One region of the Phyllobacterium sp. 22229 genome, then DNA from elsewhere that is predicted to be linked to it. Evidence: riboswitches for the same ligand, from Rfam matches in the RefSeq annotation. Region 1 holds a riboswitch; each other region holds the start of a gene.
The links. Region 1 has a riboswitch for cobalamin ahead of metE (5-methyltetrahydropteroyltriglutamate--homocysteine S-methyltransferase). Riboswitches for the same ligand answer to the same signal wherever they lie in the genome.
Positions count from the first base shown of each region.

Region 2: another riboswitch for cobalamin. It lies ahead of cobU (bifunctional adenosylcobinamide kinase/adenosylcobinamide-phosphate guanylyltransferase); the one in region 1 lies ahead of metE (5-methyltetrahydropteroyltriglutamate--homocysteine S-methyltransferase).
Region 3: another riboswitch for cobalamin. It lies ahead of ACTJJ7_RS19465 (aromatic ring-hydroxylating oxygenase subunit alpha); the one in region 1 lies ahead of metE (5-methyltetrahydropteroyltriglutamate--homocysteine S-methyltransferase).
Region 4: another riboswitch for cobalamin. It lies ahead of ACTJJ7_RS04425 (DUF1636 family protein); the one in region 1 lies ahead of metE (5-methyltetrahydropteroyltriglutamate--homocysteine S-methyltransferase).

Region 1 covers NZ_JBQEPA010000029.1:52,147-56,393, reverse strand. Annotated here, with positions in the region: gene metE (5-methyltetrahydropteroyltriglutamate--homocysteine S-methyltransferase) at 1-1,950, opposite strand, end outside; cobalamin riboswitch at 2,056-2,272, opposite strand; gene ACTJJ7_RS25490 (MFS transporter) at 2,335-3,639, opposite strand; gene ACTJJ7_RS25485 (TetR/AcrR family transcriptional regulator) at 3,750-4,247, shown strand, end outside.
Region 2 covers NZ_JBQEPA010000015.1:129,331-133,577, reverse strand. Annotated here, with positions in the region: gene ACTJJ7_RS18800 (isobutyryl-CoA dehydrogenase) at 1-342, opposite strand, end outside; gene ACTJJ7_RS18795 (cobyric acid synthase) at 462-1,919, shown strand; cobalamin riboswitch at 1,964-2,197, shown strand; gene cobU (bifunctional adenosylcobinamide kinase/adenosylcobinamide-phosphate guanylyltransferase) at 2,360-2,884, shown strand; gene cobW (cobalamin biosynthesis protein CobW) at 2,889-3,944, shown strand; gene cobN (cobaltochelatase subunit CobN) at 3,959-4,247, shown strand, end outside.
Region 3 covers NZ_JBQEPA010000016.1:121,959-126,205, reverse strand. Annotated here, with positions in the region: gene ACTJJ7_RS19470 (2Fe-2S iron-sulfur cluster-binding protein) at 1-845, opposite strand, end outside; gene ACTJJ7_RS19465 (aromatic ring-hydroxylating oxygenase subunit alpha) at 853-2,097, opposite strand; cobalamin riboswitch at 2,224-2,422, opposite strand; gene ACTJJ7_RS19460 (DUF1868 domain-containing protein) at 2,534-3,244, opposite strand; gene ACTJJ7_RS19455 (L-fuconate dehydratase) at 3,326-4,247, opposite strand, start outside.
Region 4 covers NZ_JBQEPA010000003.1:90,006-94,252, reverse strand. Annotated here, with positions in the region: gene ACTJJ7_RS04435 (ABC transporter substrate-binding protein) at 1-723, opposite strand, end outside; gene ACTJJ7_RS04430 (ABC transporter ATP-binding protein) at 723-1,529, opposite strand; gene ACTJJ7_RS04425 (DUF1636 family protein) at 1,656-2,018, opposite strand; cobalamin riboswitch at 2,125-2,337, opposite strand; gene ACTJJ7_RS04420 (DUF2126 domain-containing protein) at 2,494-4,247, shown strand, end outside.

The sequences.
Region 1 (4,247 bases):
TTCGTCCTGAACGCCTGAGGCTGACAGGCGGAAACATTCGGTGGCCCAGCCGAGATAGGCGGCCCAATCGGCCCGGCGGACCGGCAGGCCCTCGCGGATGGCCGGTTCGTCGATCTGGATGATGCGGATTCCAGCCTTTTCAAGGTCGCTCACCTCGTCGCGCAGTGCCAGTCCGATCTGGCGGCAGACCTGATCGCGCGGAAGGTCGTCGCGCACGAACGACCATTGCATCATGGTCACCGGCCCCGTCAGCATGCCCTTCATCGGCTTGTCGGTCAGCGACTGCGCATAGGCAGCCCAGTCGACCGTCATGGCCTGCGGGCGGCTGACATCGCCGAAAATGACCGGCGGGCGGACGCAGCGCGAACCGTAGCTCTGCACCCAGCCATGCCGGGTGAAGGCAAAGCCGGACAGTTGCTCGCCGAAATACTGCACCATGTCATTGCGCTCGAATTCGCCGTGCACCAGCACGTCGATGCCGATTTCCTCCTGCCAGCGGATGGAGTTTTCCGTTTCCTTGCGCAGCAGCGCCGCATAGGCATTGGCGGTCAGCGCCCCCTTGCCATGCTCCGCCCGCGCCTTGCGCACCCCTTCCGTCTGCGGAAAGGAACCGATGGTGGTGGTCGGAAAATCCGGCAGCCCCAAGGATTTCTGCTTTTCCCGGCGAACGGGATAGGGGCTTTGCCGCCGCGACTGCTCCGCGGTCACCGCCTGCAGGCGCTGCCTGACCGCCGCATCGTGAATCTTGGCCGATGTCCTGCGGGTTTCCACGGCCGCACTGGCGGCTGCCAGTTCGTTGCGGACGCTATCGCGGCCGGTGTTGATCGCCCTGCCAAGGATCGACAGTTCCTCCAGCTTCTGCGTGGCAAAGGCCAGCCAGCTCTTGAAGTCAGGGTCGATGTCCGTTTCAAGTTCGAGATCGACAGGCGTGTGCAGCAGCGAGCAGGACGGCGCGAGAATGAGGTGATCGGTCCCCCGCTGGCTGATCACCGGTTCGATACGCCGCAGGATCGCCTCGAGATCGGCGCGCCAGACATTGCGGCCGTCGATGACGCCGAGCGACAGGACGAGGCCGGCGGGTGCCTCGGCCACGACAGTATCGAGTTGTTCGGGTGCACGGCAAAGATCGAGATGCAGGCCGGCAACGGGCAGCCCGAGCGCCAGGTCGAGATTGTCGCCAAGCGCGCCGAAATAGGGTGTCAGCAACAGTTTCAGGCGGGGAAGGGCACGGGCGAAAAACGCATAGGCCATCTTGAATGCAGTTTTTGTGGTTTCGTCGAGATCGAGCACCAGTGCGGGCTCGTCGATCTGCACCCATTCGGCGCCGTTGGCGGAGAGGCGGCGGAGGATTTCCGTATAGACCGGCAGAAGGCCCGGCAGCAGCGACAGCGGATCGGTCTGCGCATCCTTGCTCTTGGCCAGCGTGAGGAATGTAACCGGCCCGAGAAGCACGGGACGCGTGTCAAAGCCCTGCTCCTTCGCTTCGCGGTATTCGTCGACCGGCTTGTTGGAACCGAGGGTGAATTCCTGCCCCTTTGTCAGTTCCGGCACCATGAAATGATAGTTGGTATCGAACCACTTCGTCATTTCCTGAGCGGCCACCCCGTGGTGGGTGCAGGCGCCGTGATCATGGCCGCCCTGGCTGCCGCGCGCCATGGCGAAATAGGTCTCGGGCGAAACCGGCCCGCCCTTCCATGCATAGCTCTGCGGCACCGCGCCAAGCATGACGCTGGTGTCCAGCACGTGGTCATAGAGCGAAAAATCATTGCTCGGCATGTGGCTAAGCCCATGCGCCTGCTGCAGGGTCCAGTTCTCCCGGCGCAGTTCTGCCGCGATATCCTGCAGGGTGACGATATGCGATTGGCCCGACCAGAATTTTTCCAGCGCGAATTTCAGCTCGCGCCGCTTGCCGATCCGCGGAAAACCCAGATTGCTTGTGGTGATAGTCATAGTTCCTTACCCCGATGGTTGAGGGCAAAGGCCAGGCGCACGCGTGCAGGACATACGGGCGCTCATGACGCCCGCTTGCAAGCGACACACCGGACACCCCGCCCGTGGACGTTATCTATCGCGGCAGGTCTCCTGGCTTGCGGGTCGGTGCTCTCGTCAGGCCTTCCCGATCCGTCCTGGGATCAGTGACACGAAATTGACAACAGCTCGCCGCTTACAGTTGCGGGGGCAGCTCCGGATTGAACCGCTGGCAGCGATCGCACCGTATTCCCTCTTAGCTCTGCGCCCGGAGGCGCAGAGAACCACGATGCGGGGTATGGTAGGCGCGTCGCCGAAGACTGTCAACAACACATAAAGACATATTTATATGGTTACATCTTCGGGTCAGTGTGCGATGGCAGGTTCGCCGACGCGGTCGTCCTTGCTGCTCTTGCGGATAGTCAGCGCCAGCAGCGCGGCGATCAGGCACAGGACACCGGCGGTGAAGAAGGCCGGGAGGTAGCTTGCATATTCCGTGCGGGCAAAACCGCCGCCATAGGCGGCCGATGCGGCGCCGAGCTGGTGACCGGCGAAGACCCAGCCGAACACCATGCCGGCCTTTTCCCGGCCAAACCGGTCCGTTGCCAGCTTGACCGTCGGCGGTACGGTGGCGATCCAGTCAAGACCGTAGAACATGGCAAACAGCGACAGGCCGTAAATCGAGAAATTGCTGTAGGGCAGGAACAGCAGCGAGGCGCCGCGCAGGCCGTAATACCAGAACAGCAGCCAGCGGTTGTCGACCCGGTCGGACAGCCAGCCGGAGCCGATCGTGCCGAAGAAATCGAAAAAGCCCATCATGGCCAGCACGCTGGCGGCGGTGACGGCCGCAAGCCCGTAATCACCGCAGAGGGCAACGAAGTGAGTCTGGATGAGGCCGTTGGTGCTGGCGCCGCAGATGTAGAAGGTGGCAAACAGCACCCAGAACGTGCTGCTGCGCGATATTTCCTTGAGGGTGGCCAGCGGCAGGATGATGAGGGACAAAAGCCCGCCGGTTACCGCTGCGGTCTTTGCCACTTCCTTTTCGCCATAGGCGGGCAAGCCGACATCGGACGGGCGGTCCCGCATCAGAAGGAAGACGGCGGCCGCTGCGACGGCGAGCAGGGCGCAGACCATCATGGTCGCCGCGCGCCATCCGTAATTCTCGCTGATCGAAGCCATGAGCGGCATGAAGGCCAGCTGTCCGGTGGCCGAGCTTGCCGTGAGCATGCCCAGCACCAGCCCGCGCCGGTCGGTGAACCAGCGGGTGGCAACTGTCGCACCGAGCACTATGGCGGTCAGGCCGGTGCCGAAACCGATCACCACGCCCCACAGCAGAATGAGCTGCCAGATCTGCGTCATGCCGAGGGAGAGGAAGGAACCGCCGGCAATGAGCGCCAGCGCCACGCACACGACTTTCCGCACGCCGAAATAGTTCATGAAGGCCGCGGCGAACGGGCCCATCAGCCCGAACAGCAGCAGCCGGATGGAGAAGGCGGTGGCGATCTGTTCCGTCGTCCAGCCGAATTCCTTTTCCAGCGGCACGATGAGCACGCCGGGAGCGCCGACGGCCGCTGCCGTCACAAGCATGGTGAGGAAGGTGACGGAGACGACGACCCAGCCATAGTGGACATTGCGCCGGGCGAGCGCGGCTGCGAGAGGCGATGAAATCATGTTCGTGTTCCCTGGAAGGTCATCGGCTTTTAAATGACGATCATCATATTTGACTATTGATGACGATCATCATATAAATTGTCAATGCAGTTTTTTTGAAGGAATGTTTCATGCGCGTCAGCAGGGACCAGGCAGCACAGAACCGCGCCCGCATCATCGAGATCGCCGGACAGCAGTTCCGCGAAAAGGGTTTTGACGGCATCGGCGTTGCCGATGTGATGAAAAGCGCGGGTCTGACCCATGGCGGCTTCTATGGGCATTTCAATTCGAAGGACGATCTGATCGCCGAGGCCTGCGCTGCAGCCATGGCCCTGTCGGTGCGGCGGTGGACCAGCCTGTCCGAGGCGTCACCCGGCGATGCGCTCGGTGCGATCACCCAGTCCTATCTGGCGGGCGATGCCCATGGCGAGGGGCAGATGAGCGGCTGCATGATGGCGGCGCTGGCGCCGGATATCGCCCGGCGCGGCGGTCCTGTCCGCTCGCGCTTCACCGAGGGCACCAAGGCGCTTCTCGATATCCTCATCAATGCCGTGACCGGCCGCAGCAAAGCCCGGCAACGCGAAAAGGCCATCGCCATCATGGCGGGGCTGGTGGGCACCGTGGTGCTG
Region 2 (4,247 bases), on a different contig from region 1:
CTGTTCGTCATTGCCGTAGAGATCGATCATCCATGTCGCCATGTTGTGGATCGAGATGAAGGCGGAGAAAGCCGGGCAGGCGGCAGACAGGGCTTCGAAGATCAGCACCGCATCCAGGCGTTTCAGTCCCGAACCGCCGAACTCTTCCCTGGTGTAGATACCGCCCATGCCGAGCGGCCCGGTCTCGCGAATCACATCGGCGGGAAAATGCTTGTCCCGGTCCCAGGCCAGCGCGTTCGGCGCCACGCGGTCCGCCGCAAAGGCGCGCGCCATGTCCTGAATGGCCAGCTGATCCTCATTGAGTTCGAACTGGCCGGACGCCGTATCAACGACCGCATCCATGATAACCTCCCTGTATTCCTCTTGATTTCCACTCTATCGCAAGCGCGGGGCCGCGCAACGATTCAGATCAGTTTTGCCGGGGGCTAGGAAGAGAAAGACATATCCGCTACTCAAAGCCCATGACGCACGCAATCATGTTGCAGGGAACAGGGTCAGATGTTGGTAAATCCGTCCTGGTGGCCGGACTTTGCCGGCTTGCGCGCAACCGCGGATTGACGGTTCGCCCGTTCAAACCGCAGAACATGTCGAACAATGCAGCGGTCAGCGACGATGGCGGCGAGATCGGGCGGGCGCAGTGGCTGCAGGCTGTTGCCTGCGGCGTGCCGTCCTCGGTGCACATGAATCCGGTGCTCCTGAAACCGCAGTCGGAGACCGGCAGCCAGATCATCGTGCAGGGGAAAGTCTGGGGACAGGCCAAGGGGCGCGATTACCAGGCATTCAAGGCGCAGCTGCTCGATGCTGTTATGGCGTCGTGGGACATTGTCTGTGAGGGCGCCGATCTGGTCATCGTCGAGGGGGCGGGGTCTCCCGCCGAAATCAACCTGCGGGCCGGTGATATCGCCAATATGGGCTTTGCCATCCGCGCCAATGTGCCTGTCGTTCTGGTCGGCGATATCGATCGCGGCGGGGTGATCGCCTCGCTCGTCGGCACCCATGCAATCCTGCAAAGGGAAGACCGCGAGATGATCGCGGGTTACATCATCAACAAGTTTCGCGGCGACGTCTCGCTGTTCGACGATGGCCTCAAAGCCATAACGCAGTTCACCGGCTGGCCGTCATTCGGCGTGGTGCCATGGCTGAAGGATGCGGCCCGGCTGCCGGCCGAGGATTCCGTCGTCTTGGAACGGTTGGTGAAGGGCGAGGGCCGCGCGCTGAAGATCGCCGTGCCGGTGCTCGACCGCATCGCCAATTTCGATGATCTTGATCCGCTGATGGCCGAACCGCAGGTGGATGTGGTGATGGTGCGCAGCGGCGAACGCCTGCCCGCCGATGCGGGGCTGGTCATCATTCCCGGTTCCAAGTCCACCATCGGCGACCTCCTGCGCTTCCGCGAGAACGGCTGGGACAGGGATCTCGACCTGCACCGGCGGCGCGGCGGCCATATCATCGGCATCTGCGGCGGGTTCCAGATGCTGGGCAGAACCGTGCGTGATCCCGACGGCATCGAAGGCAGCGTGACGGAGACGGCAGGGCTCGGGCATCTCGATATCGATACGGTGATGGAGCCGGAAAAGACCGTGCGCAATGTGGCGGCGCAGTCGCTGCCGTTCGACCTGCCGCTCGATGGCTACGAGATTCATCTGGGCCGGACGACCGGCCCGGACTGTTCGCGCCCGGCCGTGCGCATCAACGGCGTCAACGACGGCGCCATATCGGCGGATGGCAAGGTGTTCGGCACCTATCTGCACGGGCTTTTCGGGGCAGACCGGTTTCGCGCCGCGCTTCTGGGCACGATGGGCATTGCCGCCGAGGCATTCGACTACAAGGCCGGGGTCGATGCCGCGCTCGACAGTATCGCCGCCGAGCTTGAAACAGTGCTGGATGTGGATGCGCTGCTCGCATGTGCCGCTCCCTAAGCAAACCGCGCGCATTCCATTGACATTTCCCGTGGGGGATGAATAACGTCCCAGCCATGATTGGTTCCCATATTGGCCAAAGGCCAAGGGATCAAAAGGGAATGCGACGGTTGTACCCTCAAGGGCGACCCCACCGCAGCCGACCCCGCGACTGTAGAGCGGCGAGGATCAATGCAAAGCCTGACGCATATGCAGAAGGCAGCCACTGGGAAACCGGGAAGGCGGCATTCATCCTGTGACCCGCGAGCCAGGAGACCTGCCAGTCATAGAGCGTTTCCCAGGAAACGCTCGGGGCAATCCTGCCCAAGAACCGAAGGGTCGTGTCCCTTCAGGCCCAGCACGGAGGTTGTTATGGCTGCTCGCATTGTATACGCGCTCGTTTCCCCGCCCGCATTCCGCTTGATCGTACCTGACGGATCATCGCGATTGCAGTGACGGCGATGCCCCAGCTGAATCACGGCGTGACCTTCATTCTCGGCGGTGCCCGCTCGGGCAAGTCCAGCTTTGCCGAAGGCCTGATCATGGCTTCCGGCCTTGACCCCGTTTATCTCGCAACCGGCAGGTCCTGGGACGAGGAAATGTCGGTGCGCATCGACCTGCACAAGGCGCAGCGCGGTTCATCCTGGCACACCATCGAAGAACCGCTCGATCTGGTCGACACCCTGCAAGGGGCTGCCGCCGCGGGCAAGGCGATCCTCGTCGATTGCCTGACGCTCTGGCTGACCAATCTGATGATGGCCGGGCGCGACATCACCGCCGAGACGCGGCAACTGGTGCAAGCGCTGCCAAAACTTCCGGGCTCGATCGTTCTGGTTTCGAACGAAGTGGGTCTCGGTATCGTACCGGAGAACCGCATGGCGCGCGATTTTCGCGACCATGCCGGACGTCTCCATCAGGCCGTGGCGCAGGCCGCGGCAACAGTCTATTTCGTGGCAGCCGGGCTGCCGCTCACCATGAAGGGATAGGAATATGCAGGGTCAGAAGATTCCAGCAACAGTCATCACCGGTTTTCTCGGTTCGGGCAAAACCACGATGATCCGCAATCTGCTCGAAAATGCCAATGGCAAGCGCATCGCGCTGATCATCAACGAGTTTGGCGATCTTGGCGTCGATGGCGGCCTGCTCAAGGGCTGCGGCATCGAAGCCTGCCGCGACGAGGATGTGATCGAATTGAACAATGGCTGCATCTGCTGCACCGTCGCCGATGATTTCATCCCGACCATGACCAAGCTGCTCGACCGTCCTGACCGTCCGGATCATATCGTCATCGAGACCTCGGGCCTCGCGCTGCCGCAGCCGCTGGTTGCCGCCTTCAACTGGCCGGAGATCAAGACGCAGGTGACGGTTGACGGTGTCGTCACGGTGATCGACGCTTCCGCCGTGTCCGAAGGCCGCTTTGCCGATGACCACGACAAGGTCGATGCCCAGCGCATCCAGGACGAATCGCTCGACCATGACAGCCCGCTCGAAGAACTGTTCGAGGACCAGATCCGCGCCGCCGACCTGATCGTTCTGAACAAGAGCGACCTGATCAGCGACGCGCAGCTCGATGGCGTGCGCGGCGATGTGCAGAGCCGCTCGTCGCGCGCGCTCAACATGGTCCCGGCCAGCTTCGGCAAGCTCAGCAACGAACTGCTGCTCGGCCTCGGCGTTGGCACCGAAGAGGATATCGCCAACCGCAAGTCGCACCATGAAATGGACCATGAAGCGGGCGAAGAGCACGATCATGACGAGTTCGAGAGCTTTGTTGTCGGGCTTGGTCCGGTGACTGAACCCAAGAGCTTTGTCGAGAAGCTGAAAACCGTGATTGCCGATCATGACATCCTGCGTCTGAAAGGCTTTGCCGATGTTCCCGGCAAGCCGATGCGGCTGGTGGTGCAGGCGGTCGGCACGCGCATCGAGCATTACTTCGACCGCGCATGGAACCCGGGCGAAGAGCGGCAGACGCGCCTCGTCGTCATCGGACTGCACGACATCGACAATGACGCCATTACATCGGCGGTAACAGCCGCTGCCGCTGCCTGACGATAGGATATTGAATGCATCTCCTGCTTGCCCAGAAAGGCACCATCGCTGAAGGCACCGAGGCCATCGACCTCGGCCAGACGCCGGGAGATGTGCTGTTCCTGTCCGCCGCCGATACGGAACTGGCCAGCCTTGCCGCCGCACGGCGGCAGGGGGATGGCGCGGTTTCGCTGCGCCTTGCCAATATGATGAGCCTGTCGCATCCGATGTCCGTCGATGCCTATGTCGAGCGGACAGCGCGCCATGCCAGGCTCATCGTCGTCCGGGTGATCGGCGGCGAGAGCTACTGGCCCTATGGTCTCG
Region 3 (4,247 bases), on a different contig from region 1:
GTGATCGTTGCCGATGCTTCCACGGCATCGATGGACATCACGTCAAATGCGGGCAGCACCGGCTCTGCAGCCGGACCGAAGCTTTCCTGATGATACCGCGCCATGTCGAAACCGCCGGCTTCGAGCATGTCGCGCACATCGCGCATGAAACCCTCCGGACCACAGCAGAAGATCGTCCTGTCCTTGAAATCGGGCGACAGCAGCGGCAGCTTGGGCGCTTCCAGCCGCCCGCGAATGCCGGTCCACACCTGCCCCATCTCGTGTTCCTTGATCAGAAACGACAGTTTCAGGTTGGGCATGCAGCCGGTGAGGTATTCGAGCTCCCGCCGGAAGATGATGTCGCTGGGCCGGCGGGCGCAGGTGACGAAGCTGATATCGCTCTGCGGGGCGCAATCATGCATCCAGCGGGTCATCGACATCATCGGCGTGATGCCGGACCCGGCCGAGATGAACAGGTACTTTTCTCCCGGATGCCTGCGCATGGAGAAATCGCCGAGGGGACCGAAGGCCTTCAGCCGCATGCCCGGGGTCAGATGATCCAGCATCCAGCGGGTGCCGATGCTGTTCTCCTGCGCCTTGACCGTCACGGCAATGGTGAAGGGCCGTGACGGGCTGGAGGAGAGCGTATAGGTGCGCAGGACGGCTTCGGGCTGCACCGGCAGCTCGAAGGTCATGAACTGGCCCGGCTCATAGCGGAACCAGTTCTGGTTGTCGGAACGGAATGTGAAGGTCTTCACATTCGGCGCTTCCTCGATGATCGACAGACACTCCAGCAGATGCAGCCGGTCATTCCATGGCTGCATCTGGTCGAGGTGCGGGTAAGACTGAGGAACGCCCATGTTCATTGTGTACCTATGCTACCTTGCTGAGCCGCGTATCGCCGCCGGAAAGACGCTCTTCCATGAACGTGCAGTACCATTCGAGGAATTGCAGCACGCCGCCTTCATGCTCGGGCGAATAGGGTCCGGGCTCATAGGCGGGCGAGCGGATGCCGAAGGCGTTTTCCTCGACGATGCGGCGGTCCTGGTCATTGGTCTCAAGCCAGACATGCGTCAGTTCCTCGATGGTGTAGTCCACACCCTCGACCGCATCCTTGTGCACCAGCCATTTGGTGGTGACCTGCGTTTCATCCGGGCTGAGCGGCAGCACGCGGAAGGAAATGGCGTGGTCGCCGAGGACATGGTTCCATGTGGTCGGATAGTGGAACAGCAGCAGCGAGCCGATCTGCTTCTCGTTGACGCTGTTGCTGAGCTGACGGCCGACGGCGCGGCGCCCGCTCATCGTATAGCTTTCCGCATCACGCAGAAGCGGCACGCGGGTGGCGCGGTACTGGCCGTCATCCGACATGCGGAACGTGCTTGGCAGGCCTGCCGCTTCGCAACGCTGCCAATGGGCGGCGATTTCCGGATCGTCGGCGGCGCCCTGGACACCGCTCACGCTCGGCGCTTCCGGGAAGGTCTTGCACAGTTCGGGATGATTGGCCACACAGTGGTAGCATTCGCGGTTGTTTTCCCAGACCAGCTTCCAGTTGCCCTTCTCGACGATGGTGCTCTGAAAGGCGACCTTAGTTTCGGTGAGGTGGTGCGGTGCGAGATAGGGTTCGATCAGTGCGCGCGCCGCGCTGAAATCGACAGGATTCTGCGCCAGGCAGATGAAGATGTAACCGCCGACGCTTTCGCACGGCACCGGTTTCAAGCTGTGCTGGCTGGCGTCGAAATCATCGCCCATCTGGCGGGCGAACAGCAGGCGCCCGTCAAGCTCGTAGGTCCACTGGTGATAGGGGCAGACGAGCTTTGCCGACGTGCCGCGCTCGGCCGAACAGACGCGCGAGCCGCGATGGCGGCAGGAATTGTGGAAAGCCCGGATCTGGCCCTGGCGGTCACGCACGATGACAACGGGATAATCGCCGACCTGCACCGTGAAAAAATTGCCCGGCTTGGCGACTTCGCAATCATGGCCGATGAACAGCCAGTCGCGATAAAAGATGTTCTCCATGTCCAGCCGGAAATAATCCGGATCGGAGTAGAAGGCCTGTTCAAGGCCGTAGCCCGGTTTCCGGTTTCTCAGGTCCCGGAGCAGTTCGTTGCGTATATCCATGTCGTGTCCTCGCCTCGATGTTGCGAAAGAACTGACTGGTGGTGACGGAGGAAGAACGCCTGCACGGCCGGCCACCGGCCGATACCCGCGCAGAATCATGCTCCTTGATCGCCCACCGCGATCAGTCGGTTTTCATGTCCCGAGGCTGGTTTCCGGGCTCTGGAGTTGCCGTATCGGCTGTCACGACGCCTTCCCGGATTGTGGCCCAGTGGCTGTTATGCCGTGTTTCACTCCACTACCGTTGCGGGGGCAGCGCCGGGTTTCCGACCGGCTTCCCAATTCTCCGCTTCCCTAGAAAAGCGGCACCTCAAGTGCCCCGATAAAAGCATCCGCCACCCAAAAAGAATAGGTGCGGAAACGACATCGCATTTACGTAAGACGACACGTAGGGTGCCTGTACACTATGTCGCAGATTGGCGATCAAACGGCCACTGGTTCAATCCAGAACCACCAGTTCCTCGAAATGATTCATATCGGCGAAACTGCAGAATGCCGGCGGATTGAGTGCAATGACCGGCGATTCACGCCGGATGAATGCTAGGCAATCATCCAGAAGTTCCTGCCAGGCCCCGAGCCTCTCATCGGGAAAACGCGCGATGGGATAGGCCAGCGTGACATGGAAGACATAGGTGTCGTGATCAGGATGCCGGTAACCGAACGGCACAGCCAGTTCGTCGCGCCAGGCGCGCATGATGCGCTCGTCATATTCGCTCGCTCCCGCCACGGTGAGGCCGGCGGGCGTCACGTCGATCACCTCGACGTTGAACGGTCCGCAGCCCTCGAAATCCTGCAGGCGATCCACGTAAAGCCGCGTCATCTCGTCGATGCTTGTCTCCAGCGGAACGTCGTCGGGCCAGTAGGACGGGCGGCGGCGATATTCGATAATGCCCTGAAACAGCGTCATGTGCAGGCTGGAGACGGGGGTAAAGGCCAGCTGCCCGGCATCGGGCATCGCCAGCATCCGTTCGCGCACCGCAATGACCGAGGCTTCCGACTCGGAACCCTTCACCAGATGGCAGACAACCGTATTGCCGGGTTCCGGCTGAAAGACGCCCGCACTGTTGTAGCGCCTGCCGAGATGCACCGGCGGTTCCGGGTGCAGGCTGGCGGCAAAGCGGGCAAGCGAAGGCTTGATCAGGTCGAGCATGGGAACTCCGTGACGAGAGACGACAATGCAATCGCCATAGGACAGCTCTTTGTCAGGCAGATGAAGCCCCCGCCCATTTTGCTATGGCCGGTAGAGATATTCCTCGATCGACGCCTGTTTCATTTCAATCGAGAAACCCGGCAGCAACGGCGGCATATAGGCGGCATCCCGGATATGGCAGGGATCGACAAAATGCTCATGCAGATGATCGACATATTCGATCACCCGGCCCTCTTTCGTGCCTGACACGGCGATGTAATCGATCATCGACAGATGCTGCACATATTCGCAAAGGCCGACACCGCCCGCATGCGGCCAGACGGGCAGTTCATATTTTGCGGCAATCAGCAGCACGGCCAGCACTTCATTCAGACCGCCCATCCGGCACGAATCGATCTGCACCACATCGATGGCGCCTTCGGCAATGAACTGCTTGAACATGATGCGGTTCTGGCACATCTCGCCGGTCGCGACCTTCACAGGCTTGATCGCCTGCCGGATCTTGCGGTGACCCGCCACGTCATCCGGGCTGGTCGGCTCCTCGATAAAGAACGGCTTCACGAAGGCAAGCTTGTTGACCCAGTCGATGGCCTCGCCCACTTCCCAGACCTGGTTGGCATCGATCATCAGGATACGGTCCGGCCCAATCACCTCGCGGGCGATGGTCAGGCGGCGGATATCGTCTTCAAGATCGCGGCCGACCTTCATCTTGATGTGATTGAAACCGGCATCGACCGCTTCCTGGCAGAGGCGGCGCAGCTTTTCATCGGAATAGCCGAGCCAGCCTGCCGAGGTGGTGTAGCAGGGATAACCTTCCGCCTGCAGCGTGGCGATCCGTTCCTTCTTGCCGCTCTCCGCCTTGCGCAGGATGGCGAGTGCGTCCTCGCGCGTCAGCACGTCGGTGAGGTAGCGGAAGTCGACGATATCGACGATTTCTTCCGGCGTCATTTCGCCGACCAGCTGCCAGACCGGCTTGCCCGCTTCCTTGGCAAGCAAGTCCCAG
Region 4 (4,247 bases), on a different contig from region 1:
GGTTTCCCACGAGGTGGTGCCCCAGCTGGTGTCGAGATCGGCCATGATATTGGTGCCGCCCGCTTCGCTGATCATCGCGGTCGGGATGGCGAACTTGCCCGCCGTAAACGGCTTGTCCTCGCCGGAATCATAGAGGAAGACGCGGGTGCCGCTCTTGTCGCCGATCTTGGTCTTGATCGCTGCAAGTTCGCTCTTCCAGCCGCTGATCAGCGTGTTGGCTTCCTCTTCCTTGCCGAAAATCTTGCCGAGCTTTTCCATATCGCCATAGAGCAGGTCCATGGTGGCGGCGGGCCGGTTCTTGTCGAGATGAATGCAGCTTTCAGTCAGTTCCAGCGTCTTGATGCCGTGCGGCGCCAGCGTGTCGGGCGTGACTTCGCCGCCCGGTTTCATGCCGTAATTCCAGCCGGCGAAGAAGAAATCCGGTTCCGCCGCAATGAGATTTTCAAGGGTCGGGTATTTGGGCGCAAGCTCGGGAATGGAGCCCAGCTGCTTCTTGAAGGCGTCATCGAGTTTATACCAGCCGGTAATGCCCGATACCCCGACCATCGAGGATTGCAGGTGCAGGGCAAAGGCCATTTCACTCATGTTGATGTCCTGGATGACAGCGCGCTTGGGTGCGGCCTCGAAGGTGACGGGTTTGCCGCAACTGTCGACCGTCACAGGAAACGCCCATGCGGGGGCTGATAGCGCCGACAAGGCAAGGGCGAGCAGCATTCTTTTCATCACATTCTCCGTAGCTGAGCAGTTTGTTTTGTTGTTGGCTCTGGTGCTTCGAACACCATGAGGTCGCGATCCTGCGAGGGGTGGCGCAGGCGCAGGACATCAAGATCAAAGACGTCGCTGACGATGCGCGGCGTCAGCGTTTCATCGGGCGTGCCGGCGGCGACGAGCTGCGCGGCGTGCATGACGGCGACGTGGGTGGCGAACGGCGCCACCAGCGGCAGGTCGTGCAGCACCGCTATGACAGTCACATCGAGACCGGCGACGAGCGCCAGCAATTCGCTGCGCGCCTTCGGGTCGAGGTGATTGGTGGGTTCGTCGAGAAACAGGATGTCCGGCTGCTGGGCTATGGCGCGCGCCAGCTGCACGCGCTGCCTTTCGCCGCCGGAGAGCGAGCCGATGGGACGGCGCGAATATGCGGCGATCCTGGCGCGCACCAGGGCTTCGGCAACGATATCCCGGTCCTTTGCCTTGGTCAGGGTGCCGGTGTGCGGAATGCGTCCAAAAGATACGTAATCATCCACCAGCAATTGCGGGTCCGGCATGTCGGTCTGGCCAACAAAGGCAAACCTTTTGGCCCGTTCTTTGGGCGGCAGCCGGTCTATTCCCGCGCCATCGAGGTGGATGCTGCCGCAGGAGGGGCGCAGCAGACCGGCCAGCATGCGCAGAAGCGTTGATTTCCCCGCGCCGTTCGGCCCGATTATGGCAAGGCGGGCGCCGCGTGCGATGTCGAGCGAAACCTCATCCACCAGCGTCTGGCCGGCGGTGCGGAACGTCACCGCGTCGGCACGCAGGATGGCATGGTTCATGGGTGGATATGCGTGACTGCAGGCAAGGCACATGGCGTCAAATCCCAAGCGGTAGATGTCGTTGCGTCATCGCGGACGCGTCATTCTCGTACAGTAACGTTATAACATTGGTCAATGCCTGATGTGTCATAGGTGCGCCGGAATGCGTGCGAGGGTCTTGTCCCAAAGGCCCTGCGGGCGCTGCGATGCCTTGGACCAGCCATCGGTGAGCGTGTGATACATCCGGGCGAAGTCCAGAAGATCGGCAAAGTTCGTGGCGGGATCGATGTCGCCGAAAAGGTACTGCGCCTTGCCGGGCGCCCGGAAGGCGACGGTACAGGGATGTTCGCAACCGGCCATGCAGGCAACGCCATGCACCTCGTAGCCGAGCTTGCCATCGAGTTCGGCCTGCAGCCTTGCGGCAAGGTCCTGACCCGGCCGTGACAGGCCATCGGCAGCCTTGCACAGGGTGCAGACGATAATCTGGTGATCGGGACTTGGCGTGGTCATGCCGGTGCTTTGCCTTGTGGACAAAGGTCAGGGGAACGCGGCCAATGCACCATCGCGACAAGGCGGGAGAGGACATCGCATCGCTCCCGGCACACCCCGTCCGGTTCGAATTACAGATGTGATGGCAGGTCTCCTGGCTCGCGGGTCTCAGCTTCGCCTTGCCTTCCCGGCCTTTCGGTCAGTGGCATGTCAGGCATCGCTCGCCGCTTACAGTTGCGGGGGCAGCCACGGTCTCGGTCCCTTTTGGGTACGCCTCACCGTGTTCCCTTTTCATCTCCCGCGTTGTCTTGCGGAAGAAACCATCGGCGCGGATGCTATGCGGCCCGCCGCGCAGTTGCAAGCATGTTTATGCGGCAATTTTTGAAGCTGCCAAAATTTTTGGCAAATGAAAGATTTCAATTGGCCGGTAACGCGTTAGAGTGCTGGGAGCATTTGTGGGAACACGGCTTTTTTTGAATCAGATTTTTGAGGCGACATGGCAATTCACGCAGCAGTCTATCATCTGACGCATTACAGATATGACCGGCCCATCATGCTCGGGCCACAGATTATCCGGCTCCAGCCGGCGCCCCATTCCCGGACAAAAGTTCTCAGCCATTCCCTGAAAGTCAGTCCGGCCAATCACTTCGTCAACCTGCAGCAGGATCCCTACGGCAATTTCCTCGCCCGCTTTGTCTTTCCCGAGCCGGTGACGGAGCTGAAGATCGAGGTCGATCTCGTCGCTGACATGACTGTCTACAATCCATTCGATTTCTTCGTTGAACCCGTCGCCGAGACATGGCCCTTCAGCTATCCCGAAGAGATCAGCGACGACCTGTCGATCTATATCAAACCGGAACCGGCCGGACCTCTGGTTTCAGCTTTCCTTGCAACCATCGATCACAGTCCGGCGAACACGGTGAATTTCATCGTCGATCTCAACGCGCGCATCCAGCGTGAGATCGGCTATGTCATCCGCATGGAAACCGGTGTTCAGGAGCCGGACACCACCTTGAACCTGCGCGCGGGATCGTGCCGGGATTCAAGCTGGCTGCTGGTGCAGGTCCTGCGCAATCTCGGTTTTGCCGCGCGGTTCGTCTCCGGCTATCTCATCCAGCTGAAACCCGATCTCGTCGCCATTGATGGTCCCGCCGGCACCGACAAGGATTTCACCGATTTGCATGCCTGGTGCGAAGTCTACCTGCCGGGGGCAGGCTGGATCGGCCTCGACCCCACCTCCGGGCTTTTGACCGGCGAGAGCCACGTGCCGCTTGCTGCCACGCCGCATTACCGCAATGCGGCACCGATTTCCGGCATGGCCGAATTTGCCAATGTGGAATTCGGTTTCGATATGCGCGTGACGCGCGTGTCCGAGCACCCGCGGATCACCAAGCCGTTTTCCGACGAATCCTGGACTGCGCTCGATGCGCTCGGCGAACAGGTCGACGCGATCCTGAACGAGAGGGATGTGCGCCTGACCATGGGCGGCGAGCCCACCTTCGTGTCCATCGATGATTTCGAATCGGGCGAATGGAACACCGATGCCGTTGGGCCGACCAAGCGGGAAAAAGCCGACAGGCTGATCCGGCGACTGCGCGAGCGTTTTGCGCCGGGCGGGTTTCTGCATTACGGGCAGGGCAAATGGTATCCGGGCGAGAGCCTGCCGCGCTGGACGTTTTCGCTCTACTGGCGCAAGGACGGCAAGCCGATCTGGGTCAACCCCGACCTGATCGCCCCGGAAAACAGCAAGGCCGACGTCAAGCCGGAAGATGCCGGAAAACTCCTCGTCGCGTTGGCGCAGGAGCTTGGCGTTGAACAGGAGATGGTGGCGCCTGCCTATGAAGACCCGGCGGAATGGATCGTCAAGGAGGGCAATCTTCCCGATAATGTCGATCCGTCCAACTCGAAGCTGAAAGACCCGGAGGAACGCAGCCGCATCGCCCGGGTTTTCGAGCGGGGCCTGACCGAGCCAAGCGGTTTTGTCCTGCCGGTCCAGCGCTGGAACAGCCAGGCCTCCGGCCCGCGCTGGCGCAGCGAGAAATGGAAGACCCGGCGCGGCAAGCTGTTTCTGGTGCCGGGGGATTCGCCCGTCGGATACCGCCTGCCGCTCGGCGCCCTGCCGCATGTTCCGGCTTCGGAATATCCCTATATCGTGCCGGTCGACCCGTCGGTGGATCGCGGCGCCCTACCGGACCCGGCACCGCAACCGCGCGAAAACGTCCTGGCGGTTGCCTCGTTCACCGCTGATGA